DNA from 4 places in the Pseudoalteromonas sp. MM1 genome. Region 3 is predicted to be linked to each of the others. Evidence: predicted binding sites of a transcription regulator. Region 3 holds the regulator's gene; each other region holds the start of a gene.

The links. The regulator MetJ, encoded in region 3, represses methionine synthesis genes. The targets are predictions, from matches to a motif close to TAGACGTCTAGACGTCTA.
Positions count from the first base shown of each region.
Region 1: the regulator MetJ is predicted to act here: its motif matches at 5,049-5,066, upstream of metA (homoserine O-succinyltransferase).
Region 2: the regulator MetJ is predicted to act here: its motif matches at 1,606-1,623, upstream of metK (methionine adenosyltransferase).
Region 4: the regulator MetJ is predicted to act here: its motif matches at 6,053-6,070, upstream of QUE46_RS12885 (methylenetetrahydrofolate reductase).

Region 1 covers NZ_AP027922.1:1,008,609-1,016,228, forward strand. The annotation lists gene QUE46_RS04555 (PLP-dependent aminotransferase family protein) at 1-463, shown strand, start outside; gene QUE46_RS04560 (hypothetical protein) at 465-1,130, opposite strand; gene QUE46_RS04565 (TlpA disulfide reductase family protein) at 1,233-1,727, opposite strand; gene QUE46_RS04570 (histone deacetylase) at 1,788-2,696, opposite strand; gene QUE46_RS04575 (PilZ domain-containing protein) at 2,759-3,115, opposite strand; gene ettA (energy-dependent translational throttle protein EttA) at 3,235-4,908, opposite strand; gene metA (homoserine O-succinyltransferase) at 5,142-6,089, shown strand; gene QUE46_RS04590 (homocysteine S-methyltransferase family protein) at 6,079-7,152, shown strand; gene metH (methionine synthase) at 7,161-7,620, shown strand, end outside.
Region 2 covers NZ_AP027922.1:2,804,891-2,812,510, reverse strand. The annotation lists gene QUE46_RS12755 (hypothetical protein) at 1-204, opposite strand, end outside; gene metK (methionine adenosyltransferase) at 353-1,504, opposite strand; gene tkt (transketolase) at 1,809-3,800, shown strand; gene QUE46_RS12740 (pyrimidine/purine nucleoside phosphorylase) at 4,040-4,354, shown strand; gene hpf (ribosome hibernation-promoting factor, HPF/YfiA family) at 4,533-4,889, shown strand; gene QUE46_RS12730 (NRAMP family divalent metal transporter) at 5,032-6,267, shown strand; gene QUE46_RS12725 (GNAT family N-acetyltransferase) at 6,369-6,785, shown strand; gene QUE46_RS12720 (hypothetical protein) at 6,845-7,015, shown strand; gene QUE46_RS12715 (hypothetical protein) at 7,349-7,534, shown strand.
Region 3 covers NZ_AP027922.1:363,770-371,389, reverse strand. The annotation lists gene metL (bifunctional aspartate kinase/homoserine dehydrogenase II) at 1-1,203, opposite strand, end outside; gene metB (cystathionine gamma-synthase) at 1,210-2,457, opposite strand; gene metJ (met regulon transcriptional regulator MetJ) at 2,726-3,046, shown strand; gene QUE46_RS01635 (malic enzyme-like NAD(P)-binding protein) at 3,126-4,367, opposite strand; gene rpmE (50S ribosomal protein L31) at 4,888-5,103, opposite strand; gene priA (primosomal protein N') at 5,336-7,522, shown strand; gene QUE46_RS01620 (SPOR domain-containing protein) at 7,534-7,620, shown strand, end outside.
Region 4 covers NZ_AP027922.1:2,843,009-2,850,628, reverse strand. The annotation lists gene QUE46_RS12910 (DUF3581 domain-containing protein) at 145-846, shown strand; gene QUE46_RS12905 (DEAD/DEAH box helicase) at 1,002-2,252, shown strand; gene QUE46_RS12900 (sensor domain-containing diguanylate cyclase) at 2,308-3,291, shown strand; gene QUE46_RS12895 (hypothetical protein) at 3,636-4,304, opposite strand; gene QUE46_RS12890 (hypothetical protein) at 4,301-4,798, opposite strand; gene QUE46_RS12885 (methylenetetrahydrofolate reductase) at 5,053-6,009, opposite strand; gene QUE46_RS12880 (pitrilysin family protein) at 6,269-7,620, shown strand, end outside.

The sequences.
Region 1 (7,620 bases), 640 kb from region 3:
CGGTTACATTTGCGCTGCCCCTGATGTTATCGCACAGCTTAATGCGTGGAAGCAGTTAATGAATCATAAAAATGATGTGGTTATGCAATTAGCTTTAGCGCACTTTATGAAAGAAGGCGCATTTGAACGTCATTTAAAACGCATGACAAAGCTTTATAAACAGCGATATGAAGCAATGGATAACTCATTAAGAGCACTGCAGGCTAAAGGATTACCTCTTGAGTTTAAAAAGCCCGATGGTGGGATGGCAATGTGGATTAACTTAAACATAGATACGGCTAATATTAAAAAGCACCTGCACATGCACAGTATTTATTTACAAACAGAAGCAGAGTTTTATTTTTGCGACTCTTATAGAAGCTTAAAACCTAAACACTTTAGCTACTTGCGTCTAGGCTTTGCTGGCCAGTCAGAGGAAGTCATGCAAGAAGGTATAAACATAATTGCTGAGTATGCTTATTAAGCTATTTTTTTAAACTTGCTGCTTCGTAAAACAAGGGCTTTAATGTACCGCAATTTATAAATTTATATGTTAACTCATTCTGGCTAGGAAGGAGAGTTGAGGTTCTAAACTTTTGCATGCAGGCATTTACCAAATCTACAAAAATTAGGTGGTTAAAACTAGGTGCTTGGCTAATTTTATGAATATAAATACGTTCAGTGCTGCCTAAATCAATCATATCGTATTCTTGCCATTGAGTTGGCTGTGCTAAGTCTTTTAATTGGCGGGCATACAGCTGTTTACTCATTTCTATTGTTCGGTTTGTGTAAATTAGGCTACCTGCTTTTTTGTAATTGCCTTCGTACACATCGGCGGTAATAGTTATTGCTTCACCGCGCATTAAACGTTGAATATTAAACGGTTTGGGCTTTAGCGTTATAAGTTCTGCGTTGCGTACAACATCTAAAAAAGCTACATCGGGGTTTTTAATCCTATACACCACTTGTACATCGTGTGGTAATTTATAGCCAGGTAAGTTAAATGCATAAATTCCCGAACCTTTATTCACCAGTGCTATTGCATGCTCAGCATTGTATTTGGGGTTGAGCGGGGGCAATTCTGCTGCCTCTTGCTCAGCAAAAGCGCATCCGCTTATAGTAATGATCAACAAAGTAAGTAATAAACGCATAATAATCTCATTAATTTATGAGCTTAAATTGTAGTATATAGTGCGCTAAGCTGGTGATTTATTGTTGGGCCAAGTAAGCCTATTTAAGATGTATTTATGCACTTAGTTTCTCACTTCGTGTAATAAAGTTCTGGCATATACGTGTAGGTTTTCGTCTTCAGGGTTTGAAGTGTTGGTTAAATAAATTATACGCCCAGCTTTATTAATAAATAAGGTAGTGGGTGTGCCTCTTATTCCTAATTGTTTTGCTATGGCATCGGCTTTAATAGCTGTTTTAAATGTATAGCCTCTATCAATTATTGCTTTGGCGGGGGTGGCATCGTCGTCTTCTTGAAAGCTTACCGCAATGACCTTTAAGCCTTTGTGTTTTATTTTTTCAAGTGCTGGTTGCAGCTTTTTACAATATGGGCACCACGTAGCCCAAAAATGTAAAACGTAGGGTTGGCCTAATAAATCTTGTGTGTGAACGGACGAACCATCAGCCATGTTTAACGTTATTGCAGGCAATAGTGGTAATGAGTCATCATCAGCGAGTTGCTGTGCAGAGCTTATAAAGCTTAATAAAATCAGTGTAATTGCAGTAATTAGTTTTCTCATGGTTCGTTCTTATTATTTTTTTAATATTAATAAGAACGTGAATTAAGTTATTTCATTTCATTAAAAACCAGCGGCCTGCTCAATCACTATTGCATGGCGCTTTGCTAAACGCGTATGGTTTCTGTCGTAACCGCCGCCAATAACACTGGCAATAGCGGTGTTATGTTCAAGGCAGCGCTTAAACACTAAATGGTCACGCTGTTTAATGCCGTCCCAGCTTATATCTAGTTTACCTAAGCCATCGTCTTGCCAAATATCTACACCGGCATCGTATAGGACTAAATCGGGGTTGAGTTCTTTTAATAAAAACTGCAGGGTGTCATCCACAATGCCTAAGTATTCTGCGTCTTGCATATTATTAGCAAGGCCGATGTCTAAATCGCTGGGGGATTTTCTAAACGGGAAGTTTTTTTCGCAGTGTATAGAGCAGGTATACGCATACGGCTGATGCGCGAGCATTTCAGCGGTGCCATCGCCTTGGTGTACGTCTAAATCAAAAATGAGCACGTTGGTCACTTCATTGCTTTGTATTAATGTTTGCGCGGTAAAGGCTAAGTCGTTCACCATGCAAAAACCTGAGCCAAAATCAGTGTGTGCATGGTGCGTACCGCCCGCTAAATGACAGGCTAAGCCATGTTTTAATGCTAAGCGTGCAGTTTGTAACGTGCCTTGTGGGGCGGTGAATGTACGGTTCATTAGCGGTTGCGACCAAGGTAAGCCAATACGGCGCATGGCTTTTTCGTCTAGGCGGTTATGCCATAAGTCGTGAATGTAGTTTTCGCAGTGTACAAGTTCAAGTGGCTCGGGGGAGCCCAAAATAGGCTCAACTAAATTATTACCTGCAATGCCTAAACCTTTAACCTGCTCGTATAAATGAGCAAATTTACTCATTACAAATCGGTGCTTAGGATCAAAGCTAAACGAATAATTACTGTGATAGACCAAAGGTAAGTGAGGGTTTAGGCGCATAACCGTATCAATAATAAAGTTTGCGCTATGGTAATAAACTTAACTAAGGGAGTCTATTGCTGCTATTCAATCAATGAGGCAAGCTCGCGATGAAGTAATTGTTCATCGGCTAAATTAAGTTCAACTAATCGTTTTAAATAGGTAATACTGTTTATATCAATATGGTGGCAATTAAGACCGATGTGTTGATCTTCTATGTGGCAAATAAGCACCTCCATTTTTATTTCTATATCGCTTTGTGGCAAGGTAAAGCGCAAGGTGGCTTCGCTATTTTTGGTGCCACTAAACGCCGCGCATTTAGTAATGAGTGCACCATGTAAAGATACATCGAGTAATTTGCATGAGTAGCTCTCTCCTGCAAATTCTAACTGGGCCGCGGTTGAAAAAAGAATACGCGAGAACTGACGTCGATTTTCCATAAAACGAATTGCCTTTATTGTAATATTTAAATCAAGCATAGCGGGAAATAGCGCATAGCGATAAAAAATGGCATAAAAAAACCCCGCATAAATGCAGGGTTTGTTATATCAGTTAACAATTAACCAATTTTTTTGTATTTAATACGCTTAGGTTGTGCAGCTTCTGCGCCTAAGGTCTTTTTAAGCCATTCTTCGTATTCAGTGTAGTTACCATCGAAGAAGTTAATTTGGCCTTCGTCGCGGTAATCTAAAATATGCGTTGCAATACGGTCGAGGAACCAACGGTCATGCGATATACACATTACACAGCCAGGGAACTCTAAAATAGCGTTCTCAAGGGCGCGAAGTGTTTCAACATCAAGGTCATTGGTTGGCTCATCCAGTAGTACTACGTTACCACCGGCTTTTAAAAGCTTAGCAAGGTGTAAACGGTTACGCTCACCACCGGATAAGTCTTTTACAAACTTTTGCTGATCGTTACCTTTAAAGTTAAAGCGGCTAACGTATGCACGGCTTGGGAACTCAAAGTTACCAATTTTTAGCACGTCTTGTCCGTCAGATATTTCTTGGAATACAGTTTTGCTTTCGTCCATATTGCCACGGAACTGATCAACCGTTGCAAGCTCTACAGTTTCACCTACGCTAATGCTGCCGCTATCTGGTTGTTCTTCGCCACTTAGCATTTTAAATAGGGTTGATTTACCCGCGCCATTGGCACCAATAATGCCCACAATGGCACCTTTTGGCATACTAAAGCTTAAATCGTCGATTAAAACACGATCGCCAAAACTCTTACGTAAGTTATTAACTTCAAGCACTTGGTCGCCTAAACGCGGACCAGGTGGAATAAATAGTTCGTTAGTTTCGTTACGCTTTTGGTAATCAGACTGCTGTAGTTCGCTAAACTGCGCCATACGCGCTTTAGACTTAGCTTGACGACCTTTAGGGTTTGAACGTACCCACTCAAGCTCTTGAGCAATTGATTTTTGACGTGCTTTTTCAGACTTTTGCTCTTGTTGTAAGCGTGCATCTTTTTGTTCAAGCCAAGAAGAGTAGTTACCTTCCCATGGAATACCTTCACCACGGTCAAGCTCTAGTATCCAGCCAGCTACATTATCAAGGAAGTAACGGTCATGCGTTACTGCCACAACAGTGCCTTCGTAATCGTGTAAGAAGCGCTCAAGCCAAGCAACCGACTCAGCATCTAAGTGGTTAGTAGGCTCATCGAGAATAAGCATATCTGGCTTTTCGAGTAATAAACGACAAATAGCAACACGGCGGCGCTCACCACCTGAAAGGTGCTCAATTTTAGCATCCCACTCAGGTAAGCGAAGTGCATCGGCAGCGCGCTCTAAAACGTTATCGATGTTGTGACCATCGTGCGCTTGAATAATCGCTTCAAGCTCGCCTTGCTCTTTTGCTAGGGCGTCAAAGTCAGCGTCTTCCATTGCGTACTCGTTGTACACTTCGTCAAGGCGGTTAAGGGCATGTTTTACTTCACCAACAGCTTCTTCAACTATTTCGCGTACTGTTTTGCTTTCATCCAGTACTGGCTCTTGCGGTAAGTAACCAATTTTAGTGCCCGGTTGAGGGCGAGCTTCACCTTCAAAGTCTTGGTCAACACCGGCCATAATGCGAAGTAATGTAGATTTACCAGCACCATTTAAACCTAGCACGCCAATTTTAGCGCCAGGGAAAAAGTGCAACGAAATATCTTTTAAAATTGTGCGCTTAGGTGGCACAACTTTAGATACTCGACTCATCGAGAATATAAACTTATCAGGTAAAACCATGGAGGAAAGCCTTCAAATAATAATAAAAATTTCAATGTTGTATTGTAGTGGCTCACGGGTGAAACAGTCAACGAATGGCGGGTTTTAAAGCGCTAAAGCACACTTGTTAGCAAAGTATAAAACCATGAATAAATTTCATTTAGACATCTATACATCTAGAGGTTGATATTTTTAGCATTCTGTTCATAATGAGAGCGTATAAATTCTCGGTTTTTATGAGTAGGAGTAAAAATATGCCAATTACAGTGAAAGACGAGCTACCGGCTATTGCCCGTTTACGTGAAGAAAACGTGTTTGTAATGCCAAAAAGCCGTGCAAAAACGCAAGAAATTCGCCCAATGCGTTTGGCTATTTTAAATTTAATGCCTAATAAAGTAGAAACCGAAGTACAGTTTATTCGCTTGCTTGCTAATTCGCCTTTGCAAGTAAATGTAGAACTATTACGCCTAGATACACACCGCAGCAGTAGCAACTCAGAAGAGCACTTAGATACCTTTTACCGTTATTTCTCCGAGGTAAAAGATAATAACTACGATGCCTTATTAGTAACTGGCGCGCCACTAGCACACCTTGAATACGACGATGTAGCCTACTGGGATGAGCTAAAAGTGATTATTGACTGGGCAGAGCAGCACGTTACCTCTACGCTGTTTTCGTGCTGGGCGGCGCATGCGGCGTTGTATCATCGTTACAATTTAAAGCGTGATTTAAAAAAAGATAAACTCTGTGGCGTGTTTACCCACCAGTGTTATTTTGATCACGGAGCACTTACTCGTGGCTTCGACGACACCTTTTTAGTGCCGCACTCACGTTATGGCCACATTGATATAAATAAAATAAACGCCTGCGACGATATAGTGGTATTGGCAGGCTCTGAAAAAGTAGGTGCTTACTTAATGAAAAATAAGTCGGGCAGCCAAGTGTTTATAACCGGCCACCCAGAATACGATGCCGACACATTAAAAGCAGAGTACGAACGCGATTTACAAAAAAGCCCAGACGCGCCAAAACCCGAAAACTATTTTCCAGATAACGATGCAAGTAAAAAGCCGTCTAAAACGTGGCAAAGCCATGCCTTTTTGCTTTTTTCGAACTGGTTAAATTACTACGTGTACCAAACTACACCTTATGATATTAATTTAGTTAGCCAAGATGTGAGGACTAACAACTATGCCGAATAACGTGCCAAACAAAAATAAGCAAAGCGAATTAAGCGCTGCGCTAAAACAGCGTATTTTAATTTTAGATGGTGCAATGGGCACTATGATCCAAACTCACAAGCTTGAAGAAGAAGACTACCGCGGTGAGCGCTTTAAAGACTGGCACGTGCTAATAAAAGGCAATAACGATTTATTAAGCCTTACCAAGCCCGAGCTAATAACCGATATACACCGCAGCTTTTTAGCCGCCGGTGCAGATATTATTGAAACCAATACCTTTAATTCAACCACCATTTCGATGGAAGATTACGACATGGCAAGCATAAGCCGTGAGGTAAACCTAGAGTCGGCAAAACTCGCGCGTGCGATATGTGACGAGTTCACCGCTAAAAATCCAGAAAAACCTCGCTATGTAGCCGGTGTTTTAGGGCCAACATCTAAAACCTGTTCTATCTCGCCAGATGTAAACGACCCAGGTTACCGTAACGTAACGTTTGATAAGCTGGTTACTGCCTATGTTGAGTCTACTCTTGCATTAATGGAAGGCGGCGCTGATTTAATACTTATCGAAACCATATTCGACACTCTTAATGCAAAAGCTGCCTCATTTGCAGTAGAAGAAGCATTTGAACAAGCAGGGCGCACATTACCCGTTATGATCTCAGGTACCATTACCGATGCGTCAGGCCGTACGCTTTCGGGGCAAACAACCGAAGCATTTTATAACTCTATTCGCCATATAAAACCTATTTCGATTGGCCTTAACTGCGCCCTTGGCCCCGATTTACTGCGCCAATACGTAGAAGAGCTTTCGCGCGTATGCGAAACATTTACCTCAGTACACCCTAATGCGGGTTTACCTAACGAATTTGGTGAGTACGACCTAGAAGCAGAGGACATGGCTGCCGAGATTATAGATTGGGGTAAATCGGGCTTTATAAATATTGTTGGTGGTTGCTGCGGCACCACGCCTGCGCATATTCGTGCGTTTGCCAAAGGGCTTGAAGGGGTTAAACCTCGCCCATTACCAGAGCTTGATGTACGCATGCGTTTATCAGGCCTTGAAGCCTGTAACTTAAACTAGGAGCCAACATGACACAGCAAATTGCAGTATTTACCAATGTTGGTGAGCGTACCAACGTAACCGGCTCTGCCATGTTTAAACGCTTAATCATGGAAGAAGATTATGAAACAGCTCTTAATGTTGCTCGCGAACAAGTAGAAAATGGCGCCCAAGTTATTGATATAAACATGGACGAAGCCATGTTGGACTCAAAGGCGGCCATGATTAAGTTTTTAAACTTAATTGCATCAGAGCCCGATATATCTAAAGTGCCTATTATGGTCGACTCCTCTAAATGGGATGTAATAGAGGCAGGGCTTAAATGTATTCAAGGCAAGGCGATTGTTAACTCAATATCGCTTAAAGAAGGCGAAGAGCCATTTAAGCGCCAAGCTAAAATTATTAAACGCTTTGGTGCAGCCGCCGTTGTAATGGCGTTTGACACCGAAGGCCAAGCCGACACCGCAGACCGTAAATACGAAATCTGTG
Region 2 (7,620 bases), 1.2 Mb from region 3:
ACTTTTAATGCCGAGGCTTGCGAGTAATTTGGCTTGCTTTAGGGCTTTGTCTTTATTATTAGGTGCAAAGAGTGGTTTGCCGTTAAAAAACTGAGTTACTTTATCTTCAGACGTTTTTAGTTTATTTGCTAAATTAACGCAGGCTGTTTTAGCCTCAGTGCCCTCAGCGAGCCCTACAAACATAACGCGAAAATTATTGGCCATTTACTTATCCCTTAAGCTTTTATTATGCAAAGAGTATATACCTAAAACAGTAAGTAATTCGAGGGCTCGCTAAAACTCATTATTAACTTTTGTTTTAGATATAAAAACGGCCCTTAAAAGGGCCGTTTATTATTTAATTCGTTTTGGCTTAAAGGCCAGCAGCTGCGCGAAGTGCGTCTGCTTTATCTGTACGCTCCCAAGGGAATTCATCACGACCAAAGTGGCCGTAAGCCGCTGTTGGTTGGTAAATTGGGCGCTCTAAGTCAAGCATTTGAATTAAGCCGTAAGGGCGTAGGTCAAAGTGCTCGCGAATTAGCTCGATTAAACGACCTTCTTCAAGCTTGCTTGTACCAAAGGTTTCAACGCTGATAGAGGTAGGCTCAGCAACACCAATTGCGTAAGACACTTGTAATTCACACTTATCAGCAAGGCCAGCAGCCACTACGTTTTTAGCTACGTAGCGTGCAGCGTATGCAGCTGAGCGGTCAACTTTTGATGGATCTTTACCAGAGAAAGCACCACCACCGTGACGTGCCATACCACCGTATGTATCTACGATGATTTTACGACCTGTTAAACCACAGTCACCCATTGGTCCGCCAATTACAAAACGACCCGTTGGGTTAATGAAAAATTTAGTGGCGCTAGTAATAAGCTCGGCAGGAAGTACCGGCTTAATGATGGTTTCCATCACGGCTTCTACTAAATCATTTTGCGAAATTTCTTCAGCGTGCTGAGTAGAAAGTACAACTGCATCAATACCTACTGGCTTGCCATTTTCGTATGCAAACGTTACTTGAGATTTTGCATCTGGGCGTAACCAGTTAAGTTCGCCGCTTTTACGTACTTGCGCTTGGCGCTGTACTAAACGGTGTGAGTAAGTTATTGGTGCAGGCATAAGTACTTCTGTTTCGTTACATGCGTAACCAAACATTAAGCCTTGGTCGCCAGCGCCTTGTTCTTCTGGGCTAGTACGGTCAACACCTTGGTTTATATCAGGAGACTGCTTACCAATTGTGTTTAAAATAGCACATGAGTCTGCATCGAAACCCATGTCTGAATGCGTGTAGCCGATTTCACGTACTGTTTTACGTGTAATTTCTTCAATATCAACCCATGCGCTAGTAGTGATTTCACCACCAACCATAACCATACCGGTTTTTACGTAAGTTTCGCACGCAACACGGGCATGAGAGTCTTGCTCTAGGATAGCATCAAGTACCGCATCAGAGATTTGATCGGCGATTTTATCCGGATGACCTTCAGAAACAGATTCAGAAGTAAATAAATGTTTTGCCATTGTATTTCTGCTCACAAATATTGCGCTTCACAAACGTCGGTATTAGCGCTAAAAAATTAAGGGGCGTATTTTATCTAAAACAAAACACCTTGCATAGTGTTTTTACGCCTAGACGTCTAAATAAAATGAGTAATAACTTTTTGGTCTTAAAAAATATTCATAATAGCCCATTTTTATGGGGTTTTTAATTGCACACTGCACCCACATTAAGTAAGAATGGTCGCTATAACAGCTCTTAAGTTACTTAAGGGTATTAACGAACACATAAGTACCCGCGCAAATACACATAAAGGTAGGAGAATTCATGCCATCTCGCAAAGAACTTGCAAATGCTATTCGCGTCTTGTCAATGGACGCAGTACAAAAGGCCAAATCTGGCCACCCTGGAGCCCCTATGGGCATGGCCGATATCGCAGAAGTATTATGGCGCGATTATCTAAAGCACAATCCAACTAATCCAGAGTGGGCTGACCGTGACAGATTTATTCTTTCAAACGGCCACGGTTCAATGCTTATCTATTCTCTATTGCACCTAACTGGTTACGACTTACCACTTGATGAAATTAAAAACTTCCGTCAAATGCATTCTAAAACACCAGGCCACCCAGAGTACGGTTATGCACCAGGAGTTGAAACTACTACGGGCCCGCTAGGTCAGGGGATCACAAACGCGGTAGGTATGGCAATTGCTGAAAAAGCGCTTGCTGCACAATTTAACCGTGAAGGCCACGACATTGTTGATCACTACACCTATGCATTTATGGGTGATGGTTGTTTAATGGAAGGTATTTCTCATGAGGCATGTTCACTTGCTGGCACATTAGGCCTTGGTAAATTAGTGGCTTTTTGGGATGACAACGGTATTTCAATCGACGGTGAAGTAGAAGGTTGGTTTAGCGACGATACACCAGCACGTTTTAAAGCGTACGGCTGGCATGTAATAAGTGACGTTGATGGCCACGACAGTGATGCGGTTAGTGCTGCAATAGCAGAGGCTCAAAGTGTTACCGACAAACCATCACTAATTTGTTGTAAAACAGTGATAGGTTACGGCTCACCTAACAAATCAGGTAGCCACGACTGTCACGGCGCACCATTAGGTGATGACGAAATTAAAGCGTCTCGCGAATTTTTAGGCTGGACTGGCGATGCATTCGAAATTCCTGCTGATATTTACGCACAGTGGGATAGCAAAGAAAAAGGCCAACAGCTTGAGTCTAGCTGGGACGAAAAATTTGCAGCCTATGCAAAAGCATACCCAGAACTTGCAGCAGAATATAAGCGCCGTATTAATAACGAGCTTCCAGGCGATTGGGCTGAAAAATCTCAAGCATACATAGAGCAACTACAAGCAAACCCTGCCAACCCTGCATCACGTAAAGCGTCGCAAAATGCATTAAACGCATTTGGCCCGTTATTACCAGAATTCATGGGTGGCTCAGCCGATTTGGCTGGCTCAAACTTAACAATTTGGGATGGCTCAAAAGGGCTAACTGCAGATGATGCAAGCGGTAACTACGTTTACTACGGTGTACGCGAATTTGGTATGTCGGCCATTATGAATGGTATTGCCCTTCATAAAGGCTTTATTCCTTATGGTGCAACGTTCTTAATGTTTGTTGAGTACGCAAAAAATGCGGTACGTATGGCTGCACTAATGAAGCAACCAAGCATTTTTGTATACACTCACGATTCAATCGGCCTAGGTGAAGACGGCCCAACTCACCAACCGGTAGAGCAAATTGCTAGCATGCGTTTAACGCCAAACTTATACAACTGGCGCCCGTGTGACCAAGTTGAGTCGGCAATTGCATGGCAACAAGCTATTGAGCGTAAAGACGGCCCTACATCGCTTATCTTTACTCGCCAAGGCCTTGAGCAACAAGCACGTGACGCACAGCAATTAGCAGATGTTAAAAAGGGTGGTTACATCCTCAGCTGTGACGGCAACCCAGAGCTAATTATTATTGCTACAGGTTCTGAAGTGCAACTAGCACAAGATTCAGCAGCGGAGCTTCGCAGCCAAGGTAAAAAGGTACGTGTTGTATCTATGCCATGTACTGATGTATTTGAAGAGCAAAGCGCACAGTACAAAGAAAGCGTACTACCGGCAGCCGTTACACGCCGCGTAGCAGTAGAAGCAGGTATTGCTGATTACTGGTATAAGTACGTAGGCCTAAATGGCGCAGTAGTAGGTATGACGACCTTTGGTGAGTCTGCCCCTGCTGGCGAGCTGTTTGAGTTCTTTGGCTTTACAGTAGAAAACATTGTAAATAAAGCAAACGCATTGTTTTAATCAATTGCTTTAATATTTAAAAGCCCGCCCTGTGTAAAACAGGGCGGGCTTTTTTATTTGCTGATTGAGTTGAAGCGGTGTAGTTACCTCAAGCCGCAAGAATCGCACTGCTTGTAATCAGTGGTACTTTTTAAGCTTCAATTTCAGATGAGTAATTTTCACAGCGCTTTTCTTGCAAGGTTATGACCTATCAGGCAAGGTGGTGGCCGATTAAATAAAATAATACAGCAGGAGTGAGGATGTCTCAGTTTGAAAATGTAAGCGTAATTAAAAAAGCCAATGTATATTTTGACGGTAAAGTATCGAGCCGTACCGTGGTATTTAACGATGGCACAACCAAAACATTAGGTTTTATGCAGCCAGGTGAATTTGTATTTGATACAAGCAAAAAAGAACTCATGGAGCTGTTAGGCGGCCAGTGGGATATTTTATTACCTGGCGTGAGTGAGTGGAAAACATTTATCGCGGGCGAATCATTCAACGTAGATGCTAACGTAAGCTTTAAAGTAAAAGTGAGTGATTTTGCTGACTATTGCTGTTCGTACACAGACTAAACGCTAAAGGCTAGACGTCTGAAAGCCCATACTCTATGGGCTTTGCATAAAGTTTGCACAACTTATAATCTAAATCAGTTTAAGTAACAAATTATTTTCAAAAATCAGTGCTTTTTCCTTGTGTTAATCTAAATAGCCCCCAATACTATTTATGAGGTAACAAATAAAAGGATACCCTATGAAAATTAATCTTTCTGGTCACCATGTAGACGTTACTAACTCTATTAGAGAGCATATCAACGAAAAGTTTTCAAAAATCGAGAGCCACTTTCCATCACTTATCGCTCTCGACATTATATTGTCTAAAGAGCATCATAAAATCCAAGCAGAAATTAGCACAAATTACGAAGGTGCGCGTATATCGGTAAAAGGGGAAAACGAAGTTATGTACCCAGCAATTGCAAGCGCAGCTAAAAAACTCGATGCAGCACTAAAGCATCGAAAAGGGCAAATAAAAGCAAATTTACACGAAAAGCCTGTAAGCACAACACCAGAAATAGCACACGAGATCATCCAAGAGATGGAGCTAAAGTAAGCTTTAGTCCCAAAGTACTATAAAAAAGAGCCTTATGGCTCTTTTTTATTGCCTGTAATTTAGGTAAGTTATGCAGCCTTCAGTGTTATTAATTATAAAAGTTAATAACCAGAACGAATAACACACATAATTTGAGAAATTAATGCAGCATACACACACATCTTGGAAAGCTCGGTTGGGCGCATTAGGCCCCGGTATCTTAATGGCAACCGCCGCAATTGGCGGCTCTCACTTAGTTGCATCTACTCAAGCTGGCGCGCTATTTGGCTGGCAATTGTTTTGGCTAATTCTCGTTGTTAACGTATTAAAGTATCCTTTTTTTCGCTTTGGTATGGAATACACCTTGGCAACCAAAAACAGTTTAGTAGAAGGCTATAAAAATAAAGGGCCTGTCTATTTTTATAGTTTTATTGGCTTAAATATACTTGCCGCCATAGTTAATACCGCAGGGGTGTTATTACTGACTGCAAGTTTGCTGCATTATGCGCTGCCAATAGTGATAGAAGTTACGCTACTGTGTTGGATATTGCTCGGTGTGTGTTTAGCTATTTTATTGTTAGGGCACTTTAAAGCGCTCGACAGCGTGGCCAAAGGCATAATGGGGTTATTAACCTTAGCTACTGTTATTGCGCTGGTTATTGCATTTAGTAACGGCCCAATGGCGCCTGCTGACTATGTGGGTCCATCGCCTTACGAGTTGGCTATGCTGAGTTTTATGGTCGCGTTAATGGGTTGGATGCCAGCACCCATTGAAATTTCAGCGCTTAGCTCTTTATGGCTAAAAGAAAAACAAACTCAGCAAACAGTGTCTAAAAGCCAAGGTTTGTTCGATTTTAACGTAGGCTACTGGTTAACAGCGTGCTTAGCATTAGTGTTCTTTAGTTTAGGCGTGTTGGTGCAATACGGGCAAAGCAGCAATATTGAGCTTGGCGGTGTAGCCTTTGCTAAACAACTTATTGATATGTACGCACTGACTATTGGCGAGTGGGCAAGGCCGCTTGTATCAGCCATTGCTTTTTTATGTATGTTTGGTACCACCCTTACCGTGCTTGACGGCTACGCCCGCACTCTTAACGAGTCGCACAAATTACTTGGCTTTAAGCAATCAAAACATAGCTTAAATGTTTGGCTTGTACTGCAAGCACTTGCAGGCATGGCCGTAATTTTATTTTTTAAATCAGCCCTTGGCCCCATGCTTACCTTTGCCATGACATTGGCCTTTGTAACCACCCCCGTTTTTGCATGGCTTAACTTTAGCCTTGTACGCTCAGAGCCTGCTATAAAGCACAGCCTGCTATTACGCAGCTTAACGTGGTTAGGCTTAGTGTACTTGGTTGGTTTTGCTGTTGCGTTTGTAGTGTGGAAATTAGCTGCATAGATTTAATTGACAGTTGGTAAGGAAGCTTCCGTTCCCTTACTAAATTTGAAGACGTGTATTCGCACAGCTGGGTGGCGCTTTAAAAGTAATTAAGGATAATTATGGCTTATAAAGTTGAACTTAAAGCCCCAACACTGGATGAATTTGCTAATTTACGCACACAAGTAAAATGGCAAAATCCCGACGATGAAATTTTAAAAGCAAGCATCGAAAACTCACTTTTTTGGATCACTGTATACGACACTGATAAGTTGATAGGCACTGGCAGAGTAATTGGTGATGGCGCAATGTATTTTTATATTCAAGATATAATTGTTGCGCCTAGTTATCAAAAACAAGGTATTGGTCATCTAGTTATGACCTATATTGAAAACTACTTAAGCAACACTTGCTCTAATGGCGCTACAGTCGGTCTATTAAGTGCTCATGGTAAAGAAAGCTTTTATACACAATATGGTTATGTAAAACGTGATGGCGATGTTTTAGGGTTAGGAATGTGCAAATTTATTAGCAAGTAATAATAAATATTGCTGCATGATATCAAGATTATTAAGATAGCTTTTAGAGGTGTGGCGTAATGAGCAAACGTGATTTATTTTCAGAATTAACTACAGCACTTGATGATGCTAAAGCGCATTCACAAGGTGTACTAATGTTACAGATTCAAATAGTAAATGAGCTTGCCATTTCAACCGATGAAATAGTGAGTATTCTAGAATACATAAGCAAGAACGCTCGAAAATTGTGAGCAAGGGCGTAGCGCACCGAATGGGTAAGCAATTACATTACTATAGCTTGTGCAACATCATCCTGAGATGCTAAACCATATAGCTAAGTTGTAATTTCCCTTGGATTATTTATTTTAAAAGACAAAAAGAAAGACGCGATCTATTGCCTTACTGTGGCTGCTGAGAGCGATGACTGGACACTGAAAAAAGTTAAATTTATTCCTGCGTTTTGAGTAGAAATCTAATTTTGCCTAATAACATTATTAAACGCCGTTTTGGTATGTTATGAACCACTAAAATGGTGTTCAATAAGCTGTTAGTAATACACGAATATTTCGCATATGGAGTTGCCAATGAATAACGAAACAAATAACCCTAGCATTCAAGAAGGTGTTGAGCCAAAAGACCTAATTAAAATGCAAACTGAAGTCGGTTTAATTGAATCAATGTTTCAGTCGAAGACGCTCACAGCTATAGTCATCATTGCAATTATTTTGCTGGGTGGCTTTTTCATGTTCTTGTCCAAGGTGACAGGTTAGCCGTAACAGAATGTATTGCTAACAAGCATCTAAATCCGACATTGCCAGCTGCCACACTTTTAGCAAACAACGCAAAAATCCCGCCA
Region 3 (7,620 bases):
TGTATAGCCTGTATCTTGATGAATAAAACGAGGGTGAATACTTTGCTGATTTAAAACCTCAGCCGCTAATGTACTTAGTGTGTAAACATCTTGCGTAGGCGCAACCACCGCGCAGCCGTTTAAATTAGACTCACTTATGCTTGCTCGCCCAGCAAAATAACTCACTACTTGATGCGTAGCACCCGCAGGCACCACTAAGTATGTGTCGCCGTTGTGTATAAAATGATGAAGGCTATGTTGAATAAGTTGGCTAACATGTGCCACTTCACCTGCGTTAAGACCTTCAACGAGCAGTAAATCAACGTTTTGCAATGTAGTTATAAAACGTTTTTGCTTAGCTTTGCCTTGTTTTACAATATCGGTAGGGGCAGCTTGCACATCAAAACTACTGCGTACAGCCAACTTAATATTACTGTTTTTTAAAGGCGAAAGCGTTTTAGCATGTAAAACAGGATTACCTAATCTAGCTAATAAGTTAGCTTGTTCACGGCACACCTTGTTGTACTTAATCGCTTTTTCAACTTTTCGTGGGTCGGCACTAAACACCCCTGGCGTATCAGTCCAAATACATACATTATGTGCATCGCAATAATTGGCTAATAAGGTGGCGCTGTAATCACTGCCATTGCGCCCAAGCGTAACCGTATTGCCATCAGCACTTGCTGCGATAAACCCTGTTACTACATTAATCTTATTTGCATCAATAATTTGGCTACATTGCTGCTTGTTTTGCGCATGCAAAAGCTCTCCGCTTGTTACACTAAACAGCGCTCTAGCATCATGAGCACACGCTTGAATGTTTAATTGCGTTAAATAGGCTGCTAGTAACCGCGCAGACCACAGTTCACCATGCGCCAGTAACGCCGCCTCTTGCAACTGTTGCTTACTGGCTTGCTCTGCTACGTCACTTAGTTCTTGCGCTAACACAGCTAAAGCCGTGTGTTTAGCGTCGGCTTTTAATAGCTTTTCAATTAATACTGTTTGATGATTACTCAATTGCAGTAAAATATCAGCAACGGCTTGCTTATCTTGCTGTTGATAACTTTGCCACAGCGAAACCAAGGTATCGGTGGTTTTACCGGCAGCAGATACAACCACGCAATCTCCAGGCTGTGTGTGGCCAATAATAATTTTTGCCACACTTTTATAACGCTCGCTCGAGCTTAAGCTCGAGCCGCCAAATTTATGTACACTTTTTACCATACTCAATCACCACAATGCCGGGTGAGCAGCCTGTTGCTTTACATCACCATTGGCATTGCCTGCAGCTTTACCAACACGGCCTATATTTTTGTTTTGCCCTGGTTTAACTAAATTAAATACACGCTCAAAATCAGCCAATAAGTCTTCTATATCTTCAATACCGACCGAAATACGAATTAACGTATCGCCCACCCCCGCCTCAAGACGCGCTTTAGGCTCCATACCAGCATGAGTCATGGTCGCAGGATGGCAAATTAAACTCTCAACCCCACCTAACGATTCAGCTAAGCTAAATTCTTTAAGGCTTGTTAAAAACGCCGCAGCATCATCCACATCACCCTTAATATCAAAACTAACCATGCCACCAAAGCCAAGTTGCTGGGCTTTAGCAAGCGTATGTTGAGGGTGCGATTCAAGGCCTGGGTAGTAAACTTGGCTAACATACTCAGAGCTTTCAAGGTATTTAGCAATCGCTAGGGCATTTTCTTGGTGCTGCCTTAAACGCACATTTAAAGTACGTAAACCGCGTAACGTTAAATAGCTATCAAATGGAGCGCCGGTAATACCAATGTTATTGGCCCACCAAGCAAGCTCGTCACCAAGCTCTTGTGTTGCAGCAACAACTGCACCGCCTACAACATCAGAATGGCCGTTAATATATTTGGTGGTAGAGTGCACAACAATATCTACGCCAAACTTAATTGGGTTTTGCAATGCCGGTGATAAAAAGGTGTTGTCGGCAGCCACCAATGCCCCGCACTGTTTTGCTATATCCGTCACGGCTTTAATATCCGTTAAGCGCAGCACAGGGTTACTTGGTGTTTCTATCCAAATTAATTTAGGTTTAATAGTTAAAATTTGTGCTAAGTTTTCTGGTTTAGTTAAGTCAAGAACCTTTAACTTAAGTAGGCCGCGCTTCTCTAACGACGTAAATAAACGGTAACTGCCGCCATAACAGTCGTGTGGTATAACCAGCGTATCATCGTTATTTAATAACTGTGTGGCTAAATGCACCGCAGCCATACCCGTAGCGGTAATAATGCCGCGAGCACCACCTTCAAGTTCTGCTAGCGTTTCAGCTAATATATCGCGGTTAGGATTACCACTTCGTCCATAGTCGTATGCGCGTTTTGTATCAAAATCGGCAAACGAATACGTCGTCGATAAATAAATTGGTGGCACAACGGCACCATGATGTTTATCGGCATCTACGCCATTACGTACAGCAATGGTTGCTTTGTTTTTTTCGCTCATATTCGTCACCTAATTAATTTGGATGTTTAGACGTCTAAAAGAGTATGTTATCCATTATAATAAGTCAAAGCTTTTAAAGCTCTAGATGGCTAAAAACAACATCCGTGTAAAGCTCTCATAAACCTTTATTTACTGTTACAGCCAGCTTATTAAGATAGATTGCTATCTATTATTTGACTATCTTTTTTAAAACGATAGAATTTCACGCATATTTACACGCTTTTTACGCCGTGTGAGAAATTAATAATCTGAGGCAACGATACATCTTATGGCTAAATGGAATGGTGAGTATATTCACCCATACGCAGAACACGGGAAAAAATCAGAGCAAGTTAAAAAGATCACCGTTTCGATCCCGCTAAATGTATTAAAAGTATTAACTGATGAGCGTACACGTCGTCAAATAAACAATCTGCGTCATGCAACAAATAGCGAGCTTTTATGCGAAGCCTTTTTACATGCTTTTACCGGTCAGCCGTTACCAAACGATGATGACCTTCGTAAAGATAACGCAGAAAAAGTTCCAGAAGAAGTGAAAAAAATAATGCAAGAAATGGGGCTCGAAGTACCTATTTTAGACGAAGAGTAGCCAAGTATTTACACTCGCTACTTTTTAGTCGCTTAAACAAAAAACCTCAGCCAAGCTGAGGTTTTTTATTTGCGGCTATTTAAGCCATGTAATTTTCAGGTAAGTCAATTTGCGCCACGCCCGATTCAACTGCCGCAATCGCAACCGCCTTGGCTATACGTGGTAATAAACGCGGGTCCATCGGCTTAGGAATAATGTAATCTGCGCCAAATTCAAGTTTATCCACACCTGCAGCTTTTAATACTTGCTCAGGCACTGGCTCTTTAGCAATGCTACGAATAGCTTCAACAGCGGCTATTTTCATTTCATCGTTAATTGCGCTTGCACGTACATCAAGTGCACCACGGAAAATAAACGGAAAACACAAAACATTATTAACTTGGTTTGGAAAATCAGAGCGACCCGTTGCCATAATTAAGTCTTTTCGTGCACTGTGCGCTAGCTCAGGTGCAATTTCAGGGTCTGGGTTTGAACATGCAAATACCACTGGCTTATCGGCCATCAACTTAAGATCTTCAGGTGCAAGTAAGTTAGGGCCCGATACACCTACAAACACGTCTGCATCAGCAATTACATCTTGTAGAGTACGCTTATCTGTATTGTTAGCAAAAAGCTGTTTGTATTCGTTTAAATCATCGCGGCGAGTATGGATAACTCCTTTACGGTCTAACATATAAATATGTTCACGCAATGCACCACACTTAATTAATAGCTCCATACAGGCAACCGCTGCAGCACCTGCACCTAAACATACAATAATGGCATCTTCTATTGATTTGCCCTGCACTTCTAATGCGTTAAGCATACCTGCTGCAGTTACAATAGCGGTACCATGTTGGTCATCATGAAAAACCGGAATACTGCAACGCTCAATAAGCGCTTTTTCAATTTCAAAACACTCTGGTGCTTTAATATCTTCTAAGTTAATGCCACCAAACGTGTCGGCAATATTAGCCACTGTATTTATAAAGTCTTCAGTGGTGCGGTGCTTAACTTCAATATCAATAGAATCTAGGCCAGCAAAACGCTTGAATAAGAGCGCCTTACCTTCCATAACAGGTTTAGAGGCTAGTGGCCCTAAATTACCCAAACCTAAAATTGCTGTACCATTACTGATCACCGCAACCATATTACCTTTACCGGTATATTTATATGCATTGGCTGAATCTGCTGCAATTTCTCGCACAGGCTCTGCAACACCAGGGCTATATGCTAATGCTAAATCTTGCACCGTTTCAGCTGGTTTTGTGAGCTCAATGCTGATTTTGCCTGGAACGGGGTGTGAGTGGTAGTGTAATGCTTGTTCACGAAAATCTGACATAACGCGATGGTATCCTGCAATTTAAGTTAAGTGAGAGGGAGTATGGGGCTAAGATACTCTTATTATTTTTAAATTCCAAGCAATATCAGGTCTATCCTGTTATATGCTATATCCGTTAATTTTAAGTGATTTATCAGCAACTTCGCTAAAAGTTATCAATTTTAAACAAATAAAAATTCAGTCAAAAAGTGCTTTTTGAGGTTCATTTTGCCCTGCCAATATTTTTCTAAAATAGCAGGATATTAAAATAGCAAAATGCACCAATATGGCGCGTTTATCACCGTTAAAAACAAATATCGCCACGATGAGCACTTTTAGCGACTTGGTTAAAAACTAACGTATAAAAAATATAGAGAAGAATTGTGAGTTTGTCTGCAAAGGTTTATGCATATTCAGAATAAGAACAGGAAATAGTTATGCATAAGTAGTACGGCAATAATTGCTGATATTTCAGCAAAAATGCTAAATTTTAGGCACAAAAAAAGCACCCAAAGGTGCTTTTTTTACTAAACAGCAATAATTATTTTTTGCTGGTAAGTGCACCGAAGCGCTTGTTGAAACGATCAACACGGCCGCCAGTGTCTAAAATCTTTTGCTTACCAGTGTAAAACGGGTGACACGCAGAACATACGTCTAGGTGAATGTCTTTACAAAGAGTAGAACGAGTTTCGAATTTGTTTCCGCATGAACATGTTGCAGAAATTACTTCGTACTTAGGGTGAATACCTTCTTTCATAGGAACCTCTAGTTAAGGCCGCATCGCTCTCCAAACCCGAAGTCTGGCACCATACGTCGTTAAAACAAATTTATAGGCCGCGGATTTTATCCAACTAGCTTGCCCCGCACAAGCTTTAATTACGCTTTTTGTCAAAAAAGTAACCAACCAACACTACACTGCCCATTTGCATGTAGGTTTTTAAGCTTATTTTTAGTACATTAAGCTATTACCCTTTATTACATGAGTTGTTATGCGCTTTGTTGAAGTTGCTATTAAAGTTCCGTTACCACGCACCTTTGATTATAAAATAGATGAACAACTTACCTCGCTCTCGGCGCCTATTATGCCTGGGATGCGTGTTTTAGTGCCTTTTGGGAATCAAAAGAAAGTAGCAGTTGTTCTTGCACTTAAAACGCATACCGACGTACCCGAAAACAAAATTAAAGCGGTTGCTGAGGTTATTGATCAAACCCCTATTTTATCTGCGCAGCATTTAGAACTGCTTAGCTTTACCGCCCGCTATTATTGCTACCCACTCGGCGAAACTATACACATTGCGTTGCCTGGTGCGCTTCGTCAAGGCGAAAACCCCGATAAAACCAGTATTAACATGGTTAGCCTTACCGAAAAAGGCGCGAAGGTTCCGTCGTTAAAAGCAAAAACCCAACTAAACTTATTAAAGCAACTCGCACAATCGGGGAAGTCGTCGGTAACCGAGCTAAAAGCGCTCGGCTTTAGTAAAAAAACAATAGATGCCTTAATAGATAAAGAACTCATAACCCAGAGCATTGAGCATGATAATCAATGGCAAAGCATTATGCCCACAGTTGGCACCAAGCCAGTACTTAATAAAGAGCAAGCCGTAGCATGCACAACTATAAATCAAAGTGTTGGCTTTAAGAGCTTTTTATTAGAAGGTGTGACAGGCAGCGGTAAAACCGAAGTGTATTTACAATGCCTAGAAGAGGTCCTTAAACGTGGCGAGCAAGCCTTAGTACTGGTGCCTGAAATAGGCTTAACGCCCCAAACCGTCAACCGATTTCGTCGTCGTTTTCCTGATACGCCAATTATGTTATGGCACTCAGCCCTAACCGATAACGAGCGCTTGCAAACATGGCGTTTTTGCGAAAAAGGCAGCTGCGCAATTGTAATAGGTACCCGTTCGAGCATTTTTCTCCCTTTTTTAAAGTTAGGAATGATAGTGGTTGATGAAGAGCATGACTCATCATTTAAACAGCAAGATACCTTACGTTACCATGCACGCGATTTAGCAGCTTATCGGGCATTTCAGCACAAAATACCGCTTATTTTAGGCAGTGCCACCCCAGCACTGGAAACACTGCACAAAGCTATAAACAACAAATACCAACTTTTAAGCCTTACAGAGCGCGCGCAAACTGCAACCGATAATCAGTTTATGTTGCTCGATATGAAAGGTCAGCCCGACCAAGCGGGTATTGCTCATGCAAGTCTTGCCACTATGCGCCAACATTTAAACCGTGGTAAGCAAGTTATGGTGTTTTTAAATCGTCGTGGTTTTTCTCCTACGCTTATTTGTCACGAATGTGGCTGGCTCAGTGAGTGTAATCGCTGCAGCACCAGTGCAACTTTTCATAAAGCCATAGGCCAAATGATTTGCCACCACTGTGGGGAACAACACCGAGTTCCTCACCAGTGCCCTGATTGCGGTAGCACACAAATTTTTCCTAACGGAAAAGGCACAGAGCAAATTGAAGAGTTTTTGTCGAGTGAATTTCCCGAAACACCAGTCACACGTATCGACCGTGATTCAACCCGCCGTAAAGGGAGCTTAGAAAAAGCCCTTGAGGAGATAAACCAAGGTGGGGCGCGTATCCTAGTAGGTACACAAATGTTGGCCAAAGGTCATCATTTTGCCGATGTTAGCTTAGTGCTTATATTAGATGTAGATAGCGGTTTGTACTCGTGTGATTTTAGAGCTACTGAGCATTTAGCCCAGCTAGTGACCCAAGTTGCTGGCCGCGCGGGTCGCTCGGGGGAGCCTGGGCAAGTATTACTGCAAACCCACTTTCCTGAACACCCTTTATTGCAAGACTTAGTGAATAATGGCTACCAAGATTTTGCCCGTTTTGCTTTAAGTGAACGAGATGATGCCGACCTTCCACCCATTACCAATATGGCTATAGTTAGAGCACAAGGACATAGTATTAAGCTCGTTGTCGATTTTTTGACGGATTTGGTTCCTGTTAACGGTGTATCTGGTATACAATTGCTCGGTCCAATTCCTGCTCCACTAGAAAGAGTGGCAGGTATGTACCGGTTTCAATTGCATATTCAAGCGCAAGACCGCAAAGTATTGCATCAGTATCTTGCGCAAATGGTCGACTATTTAAGCACCAGCAAACTTGCCCAAAAAGTGCGCTGGAGCCTTGATGTTGACCCTATAGACATGATTTAGGTTAAAGCCAAATGGCACAGCACGATTATATTAATAAAAAACCAGCGGGTAGAAAAAATACCAAGCAAGCCCCTGCTAAAAAACCATTTCCTATACTT
Region 4 (7,620 bases), 1.2 Mb from region 3:
TGGTAACTAAATTACTAACTAAAACAGGTATGTGCAATATTTACCCTTAATATAATTGTATGAATTTGTAAGTGATTCGACCTCTCTTTAAATTTTTTCTGGTAGTATGGGCAGGTTATAAGCAGTTTAAGCAGTGAACAATCTATGTTAAGTCCTTACTTTCAGCAGCATGCTGATTATGTTTCTATCTCTCGTGAGCAAGGGTGTCGTTTCGCAAAGTGCGTTGCCGATGATTACAACCCACTTCATGACAAAGATGCCAAAAAGTTTTGCGCGCCAGGAGACTTACTTTTTTCTTTAGTGTTAGACCGCTACGGTATAAGTGAGCGAATGGAGTTTACCTTTGCCGGTATGGTTGATGAAAACACCAAACTTAATTTTCCACAAGGGGATGACGAGTTTGATGTAACCAACGGCGACAAAGTAATTTTAAAGGTAAAACGCGAAGGTCAAACCAGCAAGTGCCCAACACTTACAAATAGCCTAATAAAAAACTATGTTGAGTTTTCTGGTGCTGCATTTCCGCATGTAATTATTCCGCTAATGGGTAAGCAAGATGTAATGATCAACCCAGCGCGCCCTATGGTTATTTACGAGTCGATGATCATTAACCTTGATAACATTAATATTCAAACGCCAACGCTTGAGTTTGCTGAGCCAAGTTTTGAGTACACGGGTAAGCGCGGCAAAATTACCTTGCGCTTTAATTTACTAGAAAACGGCGAAAAAGTTGGTTTTGGTGAAAAGCACATGGTGGTGTCGGGTATTCGTGAATACTGCCAAGCAACGGTTGATGACTTAATCGCGTTTTATAATGAGCGCAAAGCCACGTTAAAACCGGTTTAAAACGATAGAAAAGGGCGCTAAATACATTTGTTATTTAGCGCCTTTTTTATTGGTGCAGGGAACACACTAAGCTCAATACTTTTCTGAGCTGGTTAATTTACGCAGTACCGTAATATGCGTACAATAGCGCTCTTTGTTATTTTAAAGCTAAGCCTATGTCTGCCACATCGTTCTCATCTCTTAAACTCGATTCGTTATTACTCACAGCAATTGAGCTAAATAATTACACCACGCCTACCGCGATTCAGGTTAAAACTATTCCGCACATATTAGCGGGCCGCGATGTAATGGGCAGCGCGCAAACAGGCACAGGTAAAACAGCCGCCTTTGTATTACCACTACTACATAAGCTTTTAAATACACCAAAAAAAGATGAGCCAGGTATAGCCCGAGTGGTTATTTTAACGCCAACTCGTGAGCTTGCTCAGCAAGTGTTTGCAAGCTTTGAAAAATATGCCCAAGGCAGCAATATTCAAGGCGCTTTAGCGTATGGTGGTGCAAGTATTGGTCCGCAAATTAAAGCACTTAAAACGGCGCAAGTGATAGTGGCAACACCAGGGCGCTTACTTGATCACATCATTAAAGGCAGTGTGGTGCTATCAAGTGTTGATTCGTTGGTATTTGATGAAGCAGACCGTATGCTCGACATGGGTTTTATTGATGAAATAAAACGTATTTTGCGCCATATTCCAGGTGATCGCCAAACCTTATTGTTCTCAGCCACATTCGATGACAGCGTGTTTGAGCTGAGCAAAAAACTACTTAAAAACCCCGAACTGATTGAAGTTGATAAACGTAACTCAGCTGCCGTGGAAGTAGAGCAAGTTATTTACGCAGTTGATGAAGATAGAAAGCGCGAGCTTGTATCACACATGATTGGCATGAAAAATTGGCGCCAAGTACTTATATTCACGCGTACAAAACAAATGGCTGATAAACTTGCCAAAGAAATGTGTAAAGACGGCTTAAAAACTGAGTCTATCCATGGCGATAAATCGCAAGGTGCACGCGACCGTGCATTACAAAACTTTAAAGAAGGCACAACGAGGGTATTGGTTGCCACCGATGTAGCAGCGCGCGGTTTAGATATACCGGCGCTTAAATACGTAATAAATTTTGAACTACCTTATATAGCAGAAGATTACGTACACCGAATTGGCCGTACAGGTCGCGCTGGCGAGCAAGGGCTTGCAATGTCGCTGGTAAGTATTGACGAGCAATGGTTACTGGAAGAAATTGAAGTACTACTTGATACCCGTTTAACACCACAATGGCTAGAAGGTTACGAGCCTGATTTAAACAAGCCACCAAAAGATAACCGTAAAAACACCAATAAAGCCCGTAAAGATCGCGATAAAAAGCGCATTACCGGACAAAGAGCACCAAGTAAACGCCGCAGAAAGTAGCCTTAGACATATTTATTTGGCTATACTGAGGCTACTAAATAGCTGAGGTATAGTTATGTTTAAAACAGATAAATGGGCATTTTCTGGTATCGATGGCCAAATATCATTACATAAATGGCAAAAAACCATTGATTTGATAACGGGGCTTTTTTCGGCCCCTTCCGGTTATATAGTTCAGGCTACTAGCAAAGGCTATCGCGTAGTTATTAGAGCAAATGAAGGCGGCTCACACTTTGAAACCAACCCTATACTCCCTCCGCAAACACCGCTATTTTGTAAACACGTAGCCGAAAATAACAATACCTTATATGTAAATAATGCCAGTAATGATGCGCAGTGGAGCACCATGCCGGAGGTTATTGAAGATGATGTTGAATCCTACCTTGGTTTGCCAATTCACTGGCCTGAAGGTGAAGTATTTGGCACCTTGTGTTTAAAAGATTCAAAAAAAACCAGTTACACCGATGAATATTTTGAGCTAATAGAGCAGCTTCGTGATTTAATTGAAGACGATTTAGCGCTTATTTATAGCTTTGAGCAAATGCGCGAAATAGCAATGCTAGACCCACTCACAAATATTTATAACCGCCGCGCACTTACTTTATTAGCCCAGCAAAAACTTAACTTAGCGCTGCGCTTAGGCTTTGATGTGTGTTGCTTGTTTATTGATGTGAACGATTTTAAAAAATTAAACGACACCTGCGGACACGAAGCAGGTGACAAAGCGTTAATTATTTTGGCTAATACCCTAAAAGCACATTTAAGAGAGGCTGATATAGTAGGGCGTTTAGGCGGCGATGAATTTGTAGCTGTGATGCAAATTAGTGATAAAAGTAAGCTTAGCTATATTATTGATAAAATTACCACTGAGTATTCAAAGGCACTTATAAAAGAAAGTGTCTGCGATTTATCTCTTAGCATTGGTTATAGCTTTACTGAGAATCAAAAACAGCCATTTGATGCATTACTCAATGACGCAGACCAAGCCATGTATAAAAATAAACAAGCGTATAAGCTGAGTATTAAAGAGCAAATTTAAGTGATAAATTATTTATTGAGCCTGACTCAAATTTGGAGACACGGTTAAAGCTTTTCTTAAAATGCCTCCAGGATAATGTAGACAATACACTTGATCCTTGGGGATGTAATAGACAGCGTTGTAATAACACTAGATCCATGCTGTAGTGAATCTGAAGTTTTAAAAATAAAAAAGCTGCTAGATGAATACACTTCAAATGCAAAGATAAAACAAAGTGTATTGACCGGATATGTATAAAGTATTGGTACACTGAAAAAGTTAATTTATTGGAATACATTCAAAATATAAAAGGCAAGCGATAGGGCCTGCCAAGGAGTGTAAATACTAACTTGCGGAGGATGTAACTAATTTAGTGTAGTAATTTCGTATGGTTTGTCTGCGGATTTCTTCGTAACCATAATAAGCTTAAACCCTTTACCAAATGCATCAATTACCTGCCAGTCAATACGAATTATTGCGTCTTGAACTTTATCTTCATTGAAATCGCCTGTGGCAACAACGTTGTAAAACATTTGTTCAGTTTCAGTCTCAACTCTTATTGCTCCACTTATGTCTAACGATGTATTAAATTTTTTATGATATTCACTTAGCGTTTTACCTTGCCTTTGGCTTTTATCATACTTATTAACATAAGGGTAAGCTGTAGCAGGAAGATTGCTAATATCATTTTTATCAAGAATTTCCTGTAAATAACTGACGTTCGAGCTTTTAGCTTGAGAGTATTTTTTCAATGCGATGCAGTTTGCTTTCAACATCTGTAACAAATGAAATTCGCTTACAGCTATATCATGAGAAGTGGTTTCTTCTACTTGTTTGCAGTTAGAAAAGTGTACATTTCTCTCTGAACGTAAAGTTAAATCATAATTTAATTTAATACTCCGGTAATCCATCACAACTTCTGATTCTAAACCTGTAAAATAATTAACAAATAATTTAGGTTTTATTTCATCAGCAGATAATTTTGAGCAGCCAACACAGATAAATATCAATAATACTAACGATAAGCTTTTCATGGTGTCATCACCTTTATGTTGTTTACCGCAGATAGTTTTGCTCTTACGTAGTTATTTCTTTCTGCACTGAGTTGAGGGCGGTAACTTTCTTTAGCGGCTTTAATCCAATCCCCAGCTTTGATTGCTTTATCAAACTCAGTAAACTTTGTGACAATTTTTACAGCGCCTAAGTTAAAAATCATATCAAATAATGCGACTTGTATATTTTTGTTTAATTTATCAAAGTCATCGTAATAACCATTAGATTTTTTATATAGAGTAGAAAGCTCTTTGTAAAAAGAATCCATATGTTTGTTTAATTGGCGTGTAATTTCTACATCTTTAATTGTGAGTGAAGTAAATTGTTTATACCATTCAGCTTTATAGTTTCTTTTTTGTTTAGCTATTGTTTCAAATTCTTTTTGTTTTTCTAGAGGAGTCGCAGGAGGACCTGGTTGATTGTTAACTACTTTATTCATTGGGAGCAGGACTGAAGCTTGTTTGTTTTTTATCATATGACCTACGCCTATGGTTACATAGCCCTGAGAGTCTAGATAAAAGTGATTAATTTTTTCTCATATTTTATAATGTTTTTAATTACTTCTGATTTCACCTGTTCATTTAATGGCATTTAAAATTCCTTTTATTAATAGTAATTACCTAATTGGCATACAAGAATACTCAGAACTACCTTAAAAAACAACAATCATGAATATAAGTAGTGTATACCAGTTCACTTAAAAATAATGGGCAGGCTCATATTTAACTTTTAAGCAATTTGTTTTTCAGCTAGGTTTAATTCCATAATGGCTTTTAATAAGCGGTATAGGTTTATTGATGCGTCAATTTCTTCTTTACGGTTTGTTAAGCTCTCAATATTTAAGCCCAGTGGCACATCAAGATGCGCACAGCTTTTAAGTATTAGGTCGAGGTTTTCTCGGCAAATACGTACCGATTCACTTAATGTGTTTTCTGCATCAAGCATGCGCCATTTAGTGGCCTCTGGCACTGAGATACCCAACCATTGCATAAACTCTAAGGTTTTATCGCCGCCGCACGGGGTAAACGTTAATATAATACGTTTTGGTGTTATACCTTGTGCTTTACAGGTACGCGCATAGCTAGTGATTAGCTCTATAGTTGCTTGTGCGTCGTAAACCGCTTGCGATATAAAAAACTGACAACCTTGTGCTGTTTTTTCTATAAGGCGCTCGTGCTCATTTCGCTTACTTGCATGGCGCTCTGCTATGGTAACGCCCCCTAAAAAGAAGTCATCACTTTGCTCTGCAAGCGTTTTATAGGCATCGGGCAAGCTTAGTTTTATATCACCTTCCGATGAGGGGCTACCTACTAAAACCACATTTTTTAAATCGTAGTCGTTTTTGGTTTCATCCAACCAGCCTTTAAACTCTTCTACACCACGTTGTGCCACACTTTTGTAAGTAATGACATCTGGAGCCGATAAATTACGTAATAAATGGCTGTATTCACGAGGGTCTACAGTTTGTTTAAATGGAAATGGGCGTGCTTTATCTGTGCGGCTACTCTCATCTTGAATGTCGTAAATTATTACGCCGTCGTATTCAATTTCGTGTAAGCGAGCAAGTAGTTTTTCTGCAATGATTTTTAGTTGCGCTTTATCAGTACCAATTTTAGGCGGAGTAGTACCAATAAGATAAACACCTTGATTGGTGTCTTCTATTTTTTCTTGTAGTGATAAAGCCATAATCCTCATTCCAGCTTAGTCCAATGTATGTAATTTAATATAGCAGCCATTTAGACGTCTAGATAGATTTATTTAGTGAAAGTTTTTCAATTAACTTGAGCATTTTTCATGCTTAAGTGTTTTTAAAATAGGGAATTGACACAGTTGTTTACATTAAAAATGTCGCAAAGCTCTTACAATCATTCGCTTTAGGGCATAATCAACTATGAATTAGCATTAAATCTAATAACAAATTTGCTCAATTTAAAAAGGGACAACAATGAAATTTAAATTATTAGCAACAAGCTTGGCGGTATCGCTGGCACTAACAGGCTGCGCAACATTGCAAAGCGAAAACACCCAAGCGGCACAACAACAGCAAACAACAGCCGCTGAGGAACGTGTATTTTCGCAAGAGTACTTAATCGAAGAGCTAGATAACGGCTTACGTGTAATGGTAGTTAAAACAGATTACCCCGATGTAGTCTCGCTGCAAATTCCGGTATCGGTTGGCTCGCGTAATGAAGTAAAAGAAGGTAAAACCGGTTTTGCTCACTTTTTTGAGCACATGATGTTTAAAGGTTCTAAAAAATTTCCGCAAGACGAATACACTGCCATATTTAAAAATGCAGGGGTAGATAACCGTGCTTACACCACTAACGATTACACAAACTACCATTTAAACTTTTCAAAGCAGCATCTTGATAAAGTACTTGAAATTGAAGCCGATATTTTTCAAAACTTAACCTACACCGAAGAGCAATTTAGAACCGAAGCGCTTACGGTTAAAGGGGAGTATTTAAAAAATAACGCCAGTCCAATTCGTAAATTATTAAGCGCTGTACGCGAAGAAGCCTTTGATAAACATACCTATAAACATACCACTATGGGCTTTTTTGAAGATATAGAAGCCATGCCAGATCAAATGGCATACGGTAAAGAATTTTTTGATAAGTTTTATAAGCCTGAATATGTATCGCTAGTAATTGTCGGCGATGTAGACCCTAAAGCCACGATGGCTATGGTGAAAAAACATTGGGGTGGCTGGAAAAAAGGTGATTACGTTGCCGATATAAAAGCTGAGCCTGCACAACAAGCGCCTAAATATGTACATGAGAAAAACGAAGGTTTGCCTGGCCATTGGTTGCTTGTATCTTACAAAGGTGCGGCCTGGGAGCCTGCAAAAAAAGACAGAGCCGCGCTTGATTTGATCTCACAGCTTTATTTTTCAAACAACTCAGACTTATACCAAGAATTGGTTGTTGATAAACAAATTGCTAGCCAAATGTTTACCTACAATCCAGAGACAAAAGATCCTGGTTTACTGCATGTATTTGTAAAAGTTGAAAACGAAGAAGATTTAGCAAAAGCACGTGATGCTATCAATCGCACTTACGCAAAAGCACGTACCGAACTTGTTGATGAGCAAAAATTAAGTGATTTAAAGTCTAACCTCAAATACAGCTTTATTAACGGTTTAGACTCATCGCAAGCCATTGCTTCAACGCTTGCAAGATACATGCATTTTGAGCGCGATCCTGAGGTAATTAACCAGCTTTATAAATCGGCCGACAACATAACCGCACAAGACATTAAAGCTGTGGCTAATAAATATTTTGTAGATGGCGCGCG